One region of the Streptomyces sp. R35 genome, then DNA from elsewhere that is predicted to be linked to it. Evidence: riboswitches for the same ligand, from Rfam matches in the RefSeq annotation. Region 1 holds a riboswitch; each other region holds the start of a gene.
The links. Region 1 has a riboswitch for cyclic di-AMP ahead of AB5J50_RS08240 (C40 family peptidase). Riboswitches for the same ligand answer to the same signal wherever they lie in the genome.

Region 1 (5,425 bases):
GAGACGGCCACCTCCCGCGGTTGGCCCACGCTCACCTTCTACGGCGCTCCGGCCGAGGCGCCCCTCACCTGATCGTCGAGCACAGCGGCAGACCCCGTGGAGCGGTTCGCTCCGCGGGGTTTTTCGCTGTGAGCGAGGCAGCCCCCATCGCGAACGTACGTCCTGTACATTTTTTACAGACGTCGATCCGAGGAGGCGCGCACCATGCACAGCCCGTCCGCCCACTATGTCCTGCCCACGTTCACGGAACGGACCAGCACGGGGCACCAGACCCTGGATCCGTACTCGAAGCTGCTCGAAGAGCGGATCGTGTTCCTCGGGACGCCGATCGACGACACGTCGGCGAACGATGTGATGGCGCAGTTCATGCACCTTGAGTACCTGGCACCGGACCGGGACATCTCGCTGTACATCAACTCCCCCGGCGGCTCGTTCAGCGCGATGTCGGCGGTCTACGACACGATGCAGTTCGTCACGTGCGACGTGGAGACGATCTGCCTGGGGCAGGCGGCGTCGGCCGCGGCCGTGCTGCTGGCCGGGGGCACGCCGGGCAAGCGGTTCGCGCTGCCGGGTGCCCGTGTGCTCATCCACCAGCCGTCGGTCTCCGAGCCGATCCAGGGTCAGGCGAGCGATCTGGCCATCCAGGCCGAGGAGTTGGTGCGCACCCGGAAGCTGCTGGAGGAAATGCTCGTACGGCACACCGGGCAGAGTCCGGAGCAAGTCGCCGCGGACATCGAGCGGGACAAGATCCTGGACGCGCCGGCGGCGTTGGCGTACGGACTGATCGACCGGATCGTCCCGAGCCGCAAGACCTCGCGCACCGCGCCCGGCGCGAGGTGATCGCCCGATGGTCCCCGAACTGCCCCCGCTGCCCGCGCTGACGCGCGCCGAGGCCGAGTTGATCGACCGTTACCTCGACGTGGTCGATCTGCTCGGACGCATCAACCCGGCCCGCCCCGGGGACACCTACCGCGGCCTGCGGGCCGCTCAGGCGCTGGTCGGCAAGGCGACGGCGCTGCGTGACGCCCTCACGCTGATGCATCAGCGGGGTGAGAGCGAGGTGCACGCGCCGACCCTGGCACAGGCCCTGCGCGTCCTCGACGGGGAGCGGCGGGCGGCCCGGGTCACCCTGCCGCCCGACTCCCACAGTTGACGCAGGCGCACCCGGGCCGCGGCACGCGCCGAGCCGGCGAAGCGTCCGGCCCGGGTTTCAAACGGACCAAATGGTGTACCCCCCGATGGAGTAGACGCTGCTCCTTCCTGGAGCGCGGAGAAGTTGCGCAACGCGCGTAGCGGAAAGGCGGAACGAGACGTTCCAATGCAGGTACGGGCGTGGTCGGCTTCCTCAACACCCCCTCGAACGGAGGGGTGTCCACCCGAACGGGTGAGTGGTGAGTAACCCCACAAATCACCGGTTCCACTCGGTTTTTCGGACACTCATGCGTGAAGATCCCTTCCGACGACAAGCCCCCGCCACAACGGCGGGGCGGTCCGGGCGGACGCCGAGTCCTGCCGCTGCCCGGATGTCCGGTCGACAGAAGTGCATCGGCAGGAGTGGAGGACCCAGCACGACGGGCCGCCGGAGAGATCCGGACGGTCCTTGGGGTGAAGCCGCGTAAGCGGCCGGGCTACTTCGCCAGCCCGAATCCGACAGGTCATCCTTCACAGGCGGCTGACGAAGGGTTGCGCATGACTGCGCTCAATCGTGTCCCGTCGCTGTGGACCAGGGCCGGTACGGCCTCGGCTCTCACCATTGCCGCCGTGGGCGGCAGCCTCGTGGTCCCGGGCGTCGCGCCCGACGCCGCGGCGGCCACTCCTGCGACGAAGGCACTTCAGGTCGCGGCTTCCAAGAAGGGCTCCCCGTACCAGTGGGGCGCCACGGGGCCGCGCCGTTTCGACTGCTCCGGGTTCACGCTCTACTCGTACAAGAAGGCGGGCAAGGAGCTGCCTCGTACGGCCGCGGCGCAGTACAACAAGACGCACCATGTCTCCGCCACGCACCGCAAGGCCGGAGACCTCGTGTTCTTCCACTCGGGCCGGAGCGTGTACCACGTCGGCATCTATGCCGGGAAGGGAAAGATCTGGCACTCCCCGAAGACCGGGGAGGTCGTGAAGCTCCAGAAGATCTGGACGAAGAGCGTCTGGTACGGCCGCGTCAGCTGACCCGCCCGAGGGGGTGACGGCGCACACCGCCGTCACCCCCTCGGGGCGTGAACGCGCCGGCCACAACTTCAGCGAGCTGCTCCAGGAGCCGCGCCTCAGCCAGACCGGCGGTGCGGATCCGCTTCGCCTTCCTGCTTCCCCTGGCCTTCACCCAGCGCTTCCCCTCGCCCGACACCGTGCGGCGCGCCGCCCACGTCACCACGCCGCTGCTCTCGATGCCGGTCGCCGCCCTGTTCACGGCCTCCGCCGCGCTGCACCGTTCCCTGTTCCGGCAGAACGTCGAGCGGAGTCGTACGGACACGACAACTGAGCCGCCTCCTACGGCTCTTGAGGTCCCCCGGCCGCCACCGGCTGGACCGATGCCGTCCACGGCAGTTCGATGGAAACCGTCTTGCCGCCTTCCCTGGTGGGCCGGACGGCGAGTCTGCCGCCGCATTCCGCGGTCAGCCAGCGGATGATCACCATGCCGCGGCCGTTGTCCTGTTGGACGGCTGCGGGCAGCCGTTTCGGAAAGCGCGGGTGGCTGTCGGTGACGCCGAGGCGCAGGTGTTCGTCTCGGTCGAGCCGGACGTCCACCGTGAAGGTGGGCGACTGCCCGAAAGTGTGCTGGACGGCGTTGGTTGCTAGTTCGGACACGATCAGGCGTACGGTGTCCGCGACTTCGGAGTCGCACGGCAGGCCCCATTCGGCCAGCACATCGGCGACGAATTTCCGGGCCGCGGAAACCGAGGCGGGATCGCTCGGCAGAGTGACGGATGCTTCCTGGTGATCTGCCATGGCGACGTCGTCCCTTTCCCACGGGACCGGAGTCCGACACGGAGCGGATGGTTCGAGTACGGTCCCGGACTGGTGCTTCGCGCCAGACTGCCATTACCGGGCCGGTCACGGGTGCGATCCACCAAGATATGCATATATCTGTCGCTCGAAGCGGTGAACTCTGCGACCCCAGACCGTATTTGGGCGGCTCGTAAGGAGTAAGGAGTACGGCCATGCAGCACGGTCCCGCGGTACGCCGCCGCAAGCTCGGTGCCGAACTGCGCGCGCTGCGCGCCGATGCGGGCCTCACCAGTGGTGAGGCGGCCCGCCGCTTGGGCTGGCACCAGTCGAAAGTGAGCCGGATCGAGACCGGCACCAGCGGGGTGAAGCCCTCGGACGTAGCACGGCTGCTGGACGCGTACGCCGTCGAGGACCCCGACTTACGAGATCTCCTGGTCGTGCTGGCGGGCTCCGAGGGCAACGGGCGGCACCACTGGTGGCACGCCTATCGCGGGGTGCTGCCGTCGACGTACCGCGACTTCATCAGCCTGGAGTCGCAGGCCAGCGGGATGCGCACGCTGGAGACCTCCGTCGTGCCGGGGCTGCTGCAGACGCCCGAGTACGCCCGGGCGGTGACGCGGGCCGCCGTGGACGGGCTGGAGGACGACAAGCTGGACGCGCTCGTCGAGGTGCGCCTCGCCCGCCAGGACGTGCTGCGTTCGAATCCACCGCTGGAACTGAGCGCCGTTCTGGACGAAGCGGTGTTACGGCGTGAGGTCGGCGGACCGGAGGTCATGGCACGGCAGCTGGAGCGTCTGCGAGAGGCCGCCGCCCTGCCTCAAGTGCGGCTTCAGGTCCTGCCGTTCGCCGCCGGAGCACACATCGGAGTCACAGGGCCTTTCGTTATCTTCTCATTTCCGAACACAACTGATCTGGATGTGGTTGTTCTCGACCACTTGACGAGTAGCCTCTACCTCGAACGGAAAGAAGACCTGCAGGCCTACAGCGAAGCTTTCAACGCCCTTCAGTTCCACGCCCTTTCGCCCGAGGACTCGTTGGACTACATCGCCGGGATAGGTGACGGCGCGTAAGGAGGCACCCCCATGTCTGCACTGCCTCGGTACGTACCATCCAGTACTTCGCTGCACGACGTGCGATGGCTGCGCAGCAGCCGCAGCACGGGAATGAACAACTGCGTCGAGACAGCACGCCCCGGCCCGGGACCCTGGGCCGAACTGGTGGCCGTGCGCGATTCCAAGAACACGGCGGGACCCGCCCTGCTCTTCGCCCCTGCCGCCTGGGAGGGATTCATCGCCGGACTGAGCTGACCGCCGCCACACTCACCGCTGCTGGCTGATCACGCGTACGGCGTGCTCGATCTGCGCGTCGGTGAGGTCCGCGCGGGCGGTCAGCCTCAGCCGCGAGATGCCGTCGGGCACCGACGGGGGACGGAAGCAGCCGACGGCGAGTCCCGCCTCACGGCAGCCGGCCGCCCACCGCACGGCCCGCTCGGGGGACGGCGCGCGCACGGAGACGACGGCGGCGTCCGGTCGTACCGCTTCGAGGCCCTCGGCCGTAAGGCGGGTGTGCAGCGCCGTCGCCACCGCGCGCGCCCGTGCGGCACGCTCCGGCTCGCGGCGCAGCAGCCTGAGCGCCGCCAGGGCCGCGCCCGCCGCCGCGGGCGCGAGACCGGTGTCGAAGATGAAGGTGCGCGCCGCGTTGACCAGGTGGTCGATGACCGGAGCGGGGCCGAGGACGGCGCCGCCCTGGCTGCCGAACGACTTGGAGAGCGTGACGGTCACGACGACGTCCGGGGCGCCCGCGAGCCCCGCCGCGTGCGGCGCGCCCCTGCCACCGTCGCCCAGCACGCCGAGTCCGTGCGCGTCGTCGACGATCAGTCCTGCCCCGTACTCCCGGCAGGCGACGGCCAGTTCGGCCAGCGGCGCCGCGTCCCCGTCCACCGAGAAGACCGTGTCGGACACGGCGACGGCGGGCCCCTCGTGGGTGCCGAGCGCCTTGCGTACGGCGTCGGGGTCGGCGTGCGCGACAACCTGGGTCGTGCCGCGGGCCAGCCGGCAGCCGTCGATCAGCGAGGCGTGGTTGCCCGCGTCCGAGACGACGAGCGAGCCGTGCGGCGCGAGCGCGGTGACGGCGGCGAGATTGGCCGCGTATCCGGAGGAGAAGACGAGCGCGGACTCGAAGCCGCAGAAGTCGGCCAGCTCGCGTTCCAGTTCGCCGTGCAGTTCAGTGGTGCCCGTGACGAGCCGGGAGCCGGTCGCGCCGCCGCCCCACCGGCGCGCGGCCTGAGCCGCTGCCCCGGTGATCTCCGGATGACGGGCGAGACCGAGGTAGTCGTTGCTCGCGAGATCGAGGAGCGGCGAGTCGGCGGGGCGCGGGCGCAGAGTGCGGACGAGTCCGGCCCGGCGACGCGCCTCAGCCTGCTCGTCGATCCAGCCGAACGCCATGTGTCCTCCGGGCCGTGGTGACGGGTGTTTTGTAGGCAGTG
Region 2 (5,425 bases), 190 kb from region 1:
GAGGCGGCCGAATTCGTCGTCACCCAGGACGTGTTCGCCGACACGGAGACCAACGCATACGCCGACGTGATCCTGCCCGGCGCGCTGTGGACCGAGACCGAGGGCGTCCTGATCAACAGCGAGCGCAACCTCACCCTCGCCCGGCCCGCGGTGGAGCCGCCCGGCGAAGCCATGGCGGACTGGCGGATCATCGCGGCCGTCGCACGCGAGATGGGCTACGAGAAGGGGTTCTCCTACGACAGTGCGGAGGAGGTCTTCGAGGAGATCAAGCGCGCCTGGAACCCGAAGACGGGCTACGACCTGCGCGGGGTGTCCTACGAGCGGCTGCGCTCCACCTCCGTGCAGTGGCCCGCGGCGTCCGACGACGGGCCCGACCGCAATCCGATCAGGTACGTCGCCGAGGACGGCCGCCTGTCCTTTCCCACGCCGAGCGGCCGAGCCGTCTTCCACGCCCGCCCGCATCTTCCGGCGGCCGAGATGCCGGACGACGACTACCCGTTCGTACTGAACACCGGGCGGGTGCAGCATCAGTGGCACACCCTCACGAAGACGGGCAAGGTCGCCAAGCTCAACAAGCTGAACCCGGGCCCGTTCGTGGAACTGCACCCTGACGACGCCCAGGCGCTGGACATCCGCGACGGTGACTCGGTGGAGGTCGCCTCCCGGCGCGGCCGGGCCGTGCTGCCCGCGGTGGTGACGGACCGGGTCCGGCCGGGAAACTGTTTCGCGCCGTTCCACTGGAACGACCTGTTCGGCGAGTATCTGAGCGTCAACGCCGTGACCAGCGATGCCGTCGACCCGCTCTCCTTCCAGCCCGAGTTCAAGGTGTGCGCGGTGTCGCTGGCGAAGGTGGCCGCGCGGGCTGCCGTGCCGGCCGAGGTGCCCGCGCGGGCCGACGTACCCGTCCCGGCCATGGCCCGGACGACCGCACCCGGAGACGCGGTGCCGAGCGCTGCGGCCACCGCCCTCGGTCTGGACCCCGCCCCGCCGCCGCCCGCGCTGAGCGAGACCGAGCGCACCTATCTGGTCGGATTCCTCGCCGGTATCGACGCGGGCGCCCCCGGCGTGCCGGTGCTCCCGCCGACGGCGCCGTTCAGCCCCGGCCACGCGCTGTGGGTCAACGGCGTGCTGGCCGGCATGTACTCCCGCGCCGTGCCCGCCGCGGTCTCCGTGCCGCGAACGTCCGTCCCCGAGGGACGCGAGATCGTCGTCCTGTGGGCGTCGCAGACCGGCAACGCCGAGGAGTTCGCGGCGGCCACCGCCGAGCGGCTCGCCTCGGCCGGACACCGGGCCAGCCTCGTCGGCATGGACGACGCCGATCTCGCCGCGCTGCCGCCTGCCGCCGGGCTGCTCCTGATCACCAGCACCTTCGGCGACGGTGACGCCCCCGACAACGGCTCCTCCTTCTGGGACTCCCTGGCCTCGCACGACACCCCGAGCCTTGCCGGCAGGCAGTACGCGGTCCTCGCCTTCGGTGACTCCTCCTACGACGACTTCTGCGGGCACGGCCGCCGTCTGGACCAGCGCCTGGACGAGCTGGGCGCGGTGCGTCTGGCGCCCCGCACGGACTGCGAACCGGACTACGAGCCTTCGGCGCGGGCCTGGCTGGACCAGGTCCTCACCGCGCTGACCCCCGCCCCTGTGGCGGCGCCGGCACTCGCCCCGGCGCCCTCCCGGAGTGCACGGAAGCCCGCCCCGGTCACCGCACGCCTCACCGGCAACAGGCTGCTGAGCCGGCCGGGGGCGGGCAAAGAAGTACGGCGCTTCACCTTCGACACCAGCGACAGCGACGTACCGCTGGCGTACGAGGCCGGTGACGCACTCGGCATACGTCCCCTCAACCACCCCGAGCTGGTCGGCGAGTGGCTGGCCGTCACCGGGCTCGACCCGGCCGCCACCGTGGAGGTCGCGGGCGTCGGTGAAGTCGCCCTGCGCCAAGCCCTGCGCGAGCACCTGGACATCACCCGCGTCACCCCCGACGTGCTGCGCTTCATCAGCGAACGCGTCCATGACCCGCGCGAGTTGAAGAAGCTGCTGCGTCCCGACAACAAGGACGAACTCGCGAAGTGGTGCTGGGGCCGGCAGACCGTCGACGTCCTCACCGAGCTTCCGGTGCGGGCCACCGCGCAGGAATGGACGGACGCGCTCAAGCGACTGCAACCGCGGCTGTACTCCATCTCGTCCAGCCCGCTCAGCGATCCCCGCCTGGTCTCGCTGACGGTGTCCGTCGTCCGCTGGGAGAACCTGCACGGCCGCCTCCGTCAGGGCGTGTGCTCCCCGTTCCTCGCGGACGCCGAACCGGACAGTCCGGTACCGGTCTTCGTCCAGCGGTCCCCGCACTTCCGGCCGCCCACCGACCCCGCCACTCCGATGGTGATGGTCGGCCCCGGCACCGGGGTCGCCCCCTTCATGGGCTTCCTCGACGAGCGACGCGCGCTCGGCCACCCCGCCCCCAACTGGCTGTTCTTCGGTGAACAGCACCGCGCCACCGACCACTACTACGAGGACGAACTCGCCGCCCATCTCACCGACGGCACCCTCGCGCGCCTGGACACGGCCTTCTCCCGCGACCGGCGCACCAAGGTGTACGTCCAGGACCGTATGCGCGAGCACGGCCCCCAACTGTGGTCCTGGCTCCAGGACGGCGCCCACTTCTACGTCTGCGGTGACGCCTCCCGTATGGCCAAGGACGTCGACCGGGCGCTGCGCGACATCGCCGTCGTGCACGGCGGTCTGGACGAGGACGGCGCCGCCGCGTTCGTCAAGCAGCTCGCGGCCGACAAACGCTACGTCCGCGATGTCTACTGAGGCAGCCAGTACGACGAAGGTCACAAATACATATCGGACACTTCGCGCTTCAATCTTCACGTGAGCCACACAAATTGGCTAGGTTGGCGACAGGCAACACGACTCTCTCCGGCGAACCTCGCCGGGTCGCGCGGCCTCCGCCGAGTTCGGTGCGCCTCCGTGGCAGCCGGAGCCGGGGACCCAACCGAAACTTGGGGTGAATCGGCCCAACTGCCCAGCAGGGCAAGGGCCGTAGGGCATACCTTCCGGAACCGTCCGCCCGAACCCGACAGCTAACTCGGTAGGCGGAACACGGAAGGAGCGCGTCTCCCATGGCGCCGGAACAAGCCACATCCCGCGCGGCAGACGGGCCTAGCCAAGAAGAGGTCCGGCAGCGGATCAGCGCCCTCTACGACCAGGCCGAGACCGCCACCGGTAATTACAACGCGACCCGCGCGACGTCCGCAGGGACGCGGGGGCGCGTCAACCCGGCGGCCGACAACGGGCGCAGGCGCACCGATCCCGCCGTCGACGACGTGACCAGGCAGTGGTTCGACGTGGCGCGCACGCGGCTGGGTCCCACCGTGCCCGCCAGGCTCCCGGCCGACAGAATGCCGGCCCGCCCGGCGGAACGCCCGCAGAACGCACTCACCGACCGTGCACAGCCGGCGGCCGGCCGACCCGTCCCGGAACTGACCGCCGGTCCCGTCGCGGAACTGACCGCCGGTCCCGCCGCCGGGAGGGCCGCCGGTCCCGTGGCGGAGTTGACCGCCAGGGCCGTCGCCGCGCTGCCGGCCGCACCGGAGACACGGCAGGAAGCCACCAAGGCCCTGCCCGCAGCGGCCATCGAGCCCCGGCAGCCCTCGCTGAAGACCTCCAAGGAACAGATCCAGCAGAAGCTCGCCAAGGCCCGCGACCTGCTCACCCAGCACACCGCCGCACAGCGGAGCACGCCCTTGGCCGCGATCGCCTCCCGACCGGCCGAGGACGCGTGGCCCACCGCCGGGGCATGGGCCGACCGCCAGGCCCAGGAGGGGTGGCAGACACCGCAATCGGCCGCCCTCAGCACAGACACCTCCCTCGCCGGGGGCATGCTGCTCGACACGAGCATGCCGTTCGGCGCGGACAGCGCATCGGACTCCGAGTACGGCAGGAAGGCCGCCAAGGCGCTGGCCTTCGCCCGTGAACAGATCGGCAGACCGTGTGTCTGGGGCGCCACCGGACCGGGCTCGTACGACTGCTCCAGCCTGACCCAAGCCGCCTGGAAGACCGCCGGGGTCGCACTCCCGCGCACCGCGTACGAGCAGGCGGTCACCGGCACGGCGATCCCCTTCGCCAGTATCCGGCCCGGCGACCTGATCTTCTTCTACGGCGACGCCGGCCACGTCGGCCTCTTCATCGGCGACGGCATGATGATCCATGCCCCGAGCCAGGGGGGCTACCTTCGCGAGGAGTCGATCTTCTTCGCCGGCGAGTCGGCGATCCACGGCGCGACACGGCCCGCCTGAAGCCCGGCAGGGGGGCAGCGGGGTCGCGGGGTCGCGGGGTTCCACGGCCCTGGGGCCCGCTATCCCCCGAGGTCGAGGCGTCCTACATGGGCCACGTTCTCCCGGTCGTCGGCGTCCTCGCTGGCCTGGGCGGCGAACCACGCGTCAAGGATCTCCTTGAGCAGCGGCTCGGACGTCAGCCGCAGGCTGAGCGCCAGCACATTGGCGTCGTTCCAGCGGCGGGCGCCGTCCGCCGTGTACGCGTCCGTGCACAGGGCCGCTCGTACCCCTGGCACCTTGTTCGCGGCGATCGACGCGCCCGTGCCGGTCCAGCAGCACACGATCGCCTGGTCCGACGTCCCGGCGGCGACCTCCCGGGCCGCCGCCTCCGAGCACGCCGCCCACCGCGGGTCGTCCCCGGGGCGCAGCGCCCCATGCGTCCGCACCTCGTGGCCACGGCTGCACAGCTCCGCGACAAGGGAGCGGGCCACGGGTTCGTCCATGTCCGAGGAAACGGAGATCCGCATGTCTGGGAGACTACCCAGCGGTTGGGCTCGCGTCCTGCGAGTGGGCGACGGGGGCGCGTACGTCAGCGGGTGGTGAGCACCATCCGGAAGCGGGCCGTGCCGGAGAGCATCTTCTGATACGCCTCGTCGGCCTGGTCCAGCGGCACGGTCTCGACCGTCGGGCGGATGCCGTGCAGGGCGCTGAACGCCATGGTGTCCTGCACATCCTGCGCGGTGCCCGACGGGTGGCCGCGGACGACCTTGCCGCTCATGAGCAGCTGGAGCGGGCTGATCCCCAGTGGCTCGGGAGCCACCCCGATGACCACCAGCTCACCACGGTGCGACAGCCCGTCCATGGTCGCCGTGATGGCGTCGGAACTGCCGGCGGTGGCCAGCACGACCTTGACACCGCCGAGAGACTGCAGGGCGTCCGCGACGGCGGTGTCTCCCGTGCTGTCGATGTAGTGGTGAGCGCCGAGTTGCTTGGCGAAGTCGGCCTTGCCGGCTCCCCGGGCGATCGCAACCGTCTCGAAGCCCATGGCGACCGCGTACTGCACGCCCAGGTGGCCGAGTCCGCCGATGCCGAGTACGGCGACCCGATCGCCCGGCTGGGCGGAGCTGCGCCGCAGCCCGTTGAACGTGGTC
Region 3 (5,425 bases), 5.0 Mb from region 1:
GCACCGCCCGCTTCGTCCCCGCGATGCTGCATGGCGCGCTGACCATGCTGGTCACGGGCGTCGTACTGGTCGGCCTCAACCAGGCCGACGACAACACGGTCAACACCATCAAGATCGGCGTGAAGCTGGCCCTGCTGATCGTGATCCTCGGGCTCGTCTATGTGAAGCGGGACGACGAGAAGGTGGACAAGGGCCTCTTCGGGCTCGTCGGGCTGCTGACCACCGCGAACATCTTCATCGCGGTGCTCTGGACCTGATGGCCACGGCGGACGACCGCACGGCTCCCGCCGCGACGGCCAGCCACGCCGCCACCGCGATCCACAGCAGCACCTGCCCCGGCCCCTTGAGCCAGGGGACGTCGAGGGCGGTCGCGACCGACAGGGTCGCCACCGCCGTCATCCCCATCGGGAAGACGGACGCCCAGCGCCGTACGTCGTGCTGGGGTCTACGCCACACCAGCTCCGCGACGGCGAGGACGCAGTACCAGGCGAGGTCGAGCACCAGCAGCGCGACGGTCACGGCGCGCAGGACGCCCTGGTCGTCGTTGTTCCACAGGTACGGGTTCACGTGGCGCGCGGCGATGAGCTTGGCCCCGGTCAGCGCCGAGATGGCGAGCGCGCCGCCCGCGACCCAGTGGTCCCCGGCGCCCCGGGCCACCTCCCTGAGGTCGAAGTGCGCGAGCGCCACCCCGTAGAGGGCGATCCCGAGCCAGAACAGCACCAGCGCCGTATGCGCGAGCCACTCCGGGCCCACGGCCGCGGCGAGCGTGGCGCCCAGCACCGCGAGCCCCTGCGTGGCCACACACACGAGGAACACGACTCCCGTCATACGGCGCTTCCAGTGCCGTATGACGTTGAGGAGCAGCACCGGCCAGAGGACGGCCGACAGCGCGAGCAGGGCCTCGGCCGGCCCCTGCCACCCCAGTGCTGACAGCCCCGTACCGAGCACGGTGGTCGCCGCGACGGCGGTGAGCCCGGCCGGTGTGCCCGCCTCCTCCACCCACCGCTCCCGCTCCCGCACCAGCCGGACGACGAAGTCCGCGGCGAGCGCGAGCCAGCCGGCGGACGTCAGGGCCAGCGCGATGCGGGACAGGGTCTCGTAGCCGGTCAGATGCAGCCCGACCGAGATGATGCCGGTGGCCATGACGGCGGCACCGGCGGCGGGCGGCCGCTGGGCCCACCAGGTGCGGAGCGGGGAGACGGCTGCTGGCATGGGGCCGATGCTAGGGATCTTCGGGCCGGTTGCCCGCGGGGCACGCGCGCGCGTGGCCGATGACAAGCCTCACGCGCGCGTGGCCCGCAAGAACGCGTTACGCAGGACGCACCACGCTGTGGATGATCGAGGTCCCGCCGTAGTAGATCGACTCCTCGCGGACGTACGCACCCGGCTTCGGCGCGTGGATCATCATGCCGTTGCCGATGTAGAGACCCACATGGCTGACGTCGTCGTAGAAGAAGACCAGGTCGCCGGGCTGGGCGTCGGAGAGGGAGACCGTCGTGCCTGCGTTCACCTGGTCGGTTGTGACGCGCGGCAGTGTGACGCCGGCGGCCTTCCAGGCGGCCTGGGTGAGTCCGGAGCAGTCGTACGAGCCGGGGCCCGTCGCGCCCCAGACGTACGGCTTGCCGATCTGGGCGCGGGCGAAGGCGATGGCCTTGGCGGCCTTGGTGGCGTACGAGGAGTCGGTGGTGGTCGAGCTCGACGAACCGGTCGAGGTGCTCGACGACGACTCCTGCTGGGCCGCCTTCTCGGCCGCCGCCTTCGCCGCGGCCGCCTGCTGCTGTGCCAGCTCGGCCGCTTTGCGGTCGGCCTCCTCCTGCTTCTTCTTCTCGATCGCCGCGAGCCGCGCCTTCTCCTGGGCGGTCAGATCCGAGAGCAGTTCGCGGGCCGCGGAGAGCTTCTTCTGAACGTCTGCCTTGGACGTCTTGAGCGCGCTCTGCGAGGTGGTCAGCGTCTGCAGGCTCTTGGAGGCCTCCGCGCGCTTCTTCGTGGTGGCGGCCTGCTCCGTGATGTAGTCGTCGACGGCCGCCTTCTGGCGGGTGGTCAGACGGCTCATCAGCTGGGTCTGGTCGAAGTAGTCCTGCGGGTCGTCGGCGAGCAGGAGGGTCGCGGTGTCGGGGGCGGAGGCCCCGGTGCGGTACTGCGCCGCCGCGAACGAACCCAGCTCCTCGCGCGAGGTGTTGAGCTTCTCGGTGCGCTTGGCGACGTCGTCGAGGAGCCTGTCGACCTTCTTGCGCTGCTTGGAGGTCTTCTCCTTCGCCGCGTTGTACTTCTCGGTGGCCGACTCGGCCTGGTGGTAAAGGTCGTTGACCTTCTTCTCGACTTCTTCGAGGCTCGGCCTGGGCTCGGCCGAGGGCGCGGCGTTCGCCGTCTGGGAGAGCAGGGCCACCGAGGTGAGCGCCGCCGTCGCCAGGGCGGCGGGGGTCCGTATGCCTGCTACGCGCGTACCCGTAGGACGCGGTGTGCGATGCGACGCCAAGAGAGGCGACTCCTTCCGTCATCCGCCTACCGAGTTAGCTGTCGGGTTCGGGCGGGTGGTTCCGGAAGGTTTGCCCTACGGTCCTTGCCCCACAAGGCAGGTGGACCGATTCACCCCAAGGTCGGTTGGGTCCCCGGCTCCGGCTGCCGCGAGGGCGCGCCGAACTCGGCGGAGGCCGCACGGCCCGGCGATGTTCGCCGGTGCGGGTCGAACGGCCTGCCCGGCACGCTAGCCAACTCGTGTGGCCCGTGTGAAGTTTGATGTGCGATATGCCCGATACATTTTCGTGACCTTTGCCCTGGGCGTCACCCCGCGCGGTCAATCCGGAGTGATCTGTGGTGACTTGTCAGGAGTGGCGTCGTCCGCCCCGTTCCGGGCGCTACCTTCCAGCCAGTCACGGTCGGATGCCGTGGGGGTGGGTAAAGGGGGGTATGGCCATGAGGAAGCGCAAGGCATTCGTCGTCGCCACGGGAGTCGCTCTCGCAGTCACGGGAGCCGTCGCGCCCGCGAGCGCCACCGGCGGGCACGCCGCGGGCAAGCCCGTCGTCCGCGTCATCGCGACGGGCCTCGACAATCCGCGCCAGCTCTCGTACGACAACGGGCAGCTGTACGTCGCCGAGGCCGGCCGGGGCGGCAAGAAGTGCCTCGGCGGCGGGCCTGAGAGCGACGAGACCTGCATCGGCACCACGGCCGCCGTAACCAAGGTCTTCTGGGACGGCGGCGCCTGGAAGCACTACCGGGTGGTGGACGGGCTGCCCTCGGGCGCCGCCAAGGACGGTGGCTTCGCGACCGGCCTGGACGGCGTCTCCGCACTGAACGGCAGCGTCTGGGGCGTCGAGACCTGGGCCCCGCCCGAGGCCGGGGTGCCCACGGGCCCGCCCTGGAACAAGCTCGGCAAGCTGCTCTGCGTCGCCCCCGGCAAGGCGACGATCGCCGCCGACATCTCCGCCGTCGAGCTCAGGTACAACCCGCACAAGACGGCCGTCGACTCCAACCCGTACGCCGTTCTCGCGCTCGCGGACGGCCGCAAGATCGTCGCCGACGCGGCCGGGAACGACCTGGTGGCCGTCTCGCCCGACGGCAAGGCCCGCCCGTTCACCGTCTTCCCGGACCACGACAAGCACGAGTCGGTCCCGACCTCGCTGGCCCTCGGCCCCGACGGCAGCCTCTATGCAGGCGAGCTGAACGGCGAGGCCACCAAGCCCACCGCCCGCGTCTGGAAGGTCGACCCGGCCACCGGAAAGATCCTCGGCTGGAAGAGCGGCTTCGGATCGATCACCGGCATCGCCTTCAACCGGAGCGGCGATCTGTACGTCAGCCAACTGTTCGCGAGCCTGGTGACCAAGGTCGCACACGGGAAACGTACGAATGTGCGGGTGCCGTTCCCGGCGGGCGTGGCCGTGGACCCGTACGACGGCAAGGTCTATGTCTCGGCCTGGTCGATCGCCGACCGTAACGGAACGGTGCTGGAGGGCAAGAAGACGCCGGGCGGACAGCTCTGGAAGATCCTGGGCTTCTGAGCCGCGTCACCACTTCCGGTCGAGTTTTCAGGGTGGCGGCGGGCTGTCAGTGGGGCGGCCTAGACTCGGAGAGCGATGAGCAGCCTCTTTGATGACAGCTTCCTGGCGGACCTCAAGCCCTCACGGGCCCACGAGGAAGAGCCCCCGCCGCCGCCCGAGGACGATCACGTACCGGAGCCCGTTCCGGACGATCTGTTCGGCGGGAAGTTCGACGTGCCGCCGGACCGGGACGCGTACTACCGCGACGGCGCGCCCCGGCCCGCCGTGGACGCGGCGGCGCTGCTGGACGGGCTGAACGAGAACCAGCGGGCGGCCGTGGTGCACTCCGGCGCCCCGCTGCTCATCGTGGCCGGCGCGGGCTCCGGCAAGACCCGTGTGCTCACGCACCGGATCGCGTATCTGCTGGCCGAGCGCAATGTCCACCCCGGCCAGATCCTCGCGATCACCTTCACCAACAAGGCCGCGGGCGAGATGAAGGAGCGCGTCGAGCACCTCGTCGGCCCGCGCGCGGGTGCGATGTGGGTGATGACCTTCCACAGCGCGTGTGTGCGGATCCTGCGCCGCGAGAGCAAGAAGCTCGGCTTCACCTCCTCCTTCTCGATCTACGACGCCGCCGACAGCAAGCGCCTGATGGCCCTGGTCTGCCGCGACCTGGACCTCGACCCCAAGCGCTTCCCGCCGAAGTCGTTCAGCGCCAAGATCTCGAACCTGAAGAACGAGCTGATCGACGAGGAGGACTTCGCGGGCCAGGCCGCCGACGGCTTCGAGAAGACCCTCGCCCAGGCCTACGCGATGTACCAGTCGCGGCTGCGCGAGGCCAACGCGCTCGACTTCGACGACCTGATCATGACGACGGTCAATCTGCTGCGCGCCTTCCCGGACGTCGCCGAGCACTACCGCCGCCGCTTCCGCCACGTCATGGTCGACGAGTACCAGGACACCAACCACGCGCAGTACGCCCTGGTCAGGGAGCTGGTGGGGCCCGCCGACAGCGACCCCGGCGAGCTGTGCGTGGTGGGTGACGCCGACCAGTCGATCTACGCCTTCCGCGGCGCGACCATCCGCAACATCCTCCAGTTCGAGGAGGACTACTCGGACGCGACGACGATCCTGCTGGAGCAGAACTACCGCTCCACGCAGACGATCCTGTCCGCGGCCAACGCGGTCATCGAGCGCAACGAGTCCCGCCGCCCCAAGAACCTGTGGACCAACGCGGGCGCCGGTTCGAACATCACGGGCTATGTCGCCGACACCGAGCACGACGAGGCCCAGTTCGTCGCGGACGAGATAGACCGTCTCACCGACGCGGGCGAGGCCAAGGCGGGCGACGTCGCCGTCTTCTACCGTACGAACGCGCAGTCCCGTGTCTTCGAAGAGATCTTCATCCGCGTCGGCCTGCCCTACAAGGTCGTCGGCGGCGTCCGCTTCT

Region 2: another riboswitch for cyclic di-AMP. It lies ahead of AB5J50_RS07375 (C40 family peptidase); the one in region 1 lies ahead of AB5J50_RS08240 (C40 family peptidase).
Region 3: another riboswitch for cyclic di-AMP. It lies ahead of AB5J50_RS30845 (NlpC/P60 family protein); the one in region 1 lies ahead of AB5J50_RS08240 (C40 family peptidase).

What each region holds. Positions count from the first base shown of each region.
Region 1 covers NZ_CP163440.1:1,734,148-1,739,572, forward strand. Annotated here, with positions in the region: gene AB5J50_RS08225 (hypothetical protein) at 1-72, shown strand, start outside; gene AB5J50_RS08230 (ATP-dependent Clp protease proteolytic subunit) at 205-840, shown strand; gene AB5J50_RS08235 (hypothetical protein) at 848-1,153, shown strand; cyclic di-AMP (ydaO/yuaA leader) riboswitch at 1,501-1,686, shown strand; gene AB5J50_RS08240 (C40 family peptidase) at 1,690-2,163, shown strand; partial or broken gene AB5J50_RS08245 (DUF6328 family protein) at 2,177-2,447, shown strand; gene AB5J50_RS08250 (ATP-binding protein) at 2,482-2,940, opposite strand; gene AB5J50_RS08255 (helix-turn-helix domain-containing protein) at 3,153-4,010, shown strand; gene AB5J50_RS08260 (DUF397 domain-containing protein) at 4,023-4,247, shown strand; gene AB5J50_RS08265 (8-amino-7-oxononanoate synthase) at 4,260-5,384, opposite strand.
Region 2 covers NZ_CP163440.1:1,540,468-1,545,892, forward strand. Annotated here, with positions in the region: gene AB5J50_RS07370 (molybdopterin-dependent oxidoreductase) at 1-2,808, shown strand, start outside; cyclic di-AMP (ydaO/yuaA leader) riboswitch at 2,951-3,111, shown strand; gene AB5J50_RS07375 (C40 family peptidase) at 3,120-4,295, shown strand; gene AB5J50_RS07380 (RpiB/LacA/LacB family sugar-phosphate isomerase) at 4,355-4,801, opposite strand; gene AB5J50_RS07385 (alcohol dehydrogenase) at 4,864-5,425, opposite strand, start outside.
Region 3 covers NZ_CP163440.1:6,764,441-6,769,865, forward strand. Annotated here, with positions in the region: gene AB5J50_RS30835 (hypothetical protein) at 1-257, shown strand, start outside; gene AB5J50_RS30840 (tellurite resistance/C4-dicarboxylate transporter family protein) at 235-1,212, opposite strand; gene AB5J50_RS30845 (NlpC/P60 family protein) at 1,310-2,476, opposite strand; cyclic di-AMP (ydaO/yuaA leader) riboswitch at 2,484-2,657, opposite strand; gene AB5J50_RS30850 (ScyD/ScyE family protein) at 2,914-3,996, shown strand; gene pcrA (DNA helicase PcrA) at 4,072-5,425, shown strand, end outside.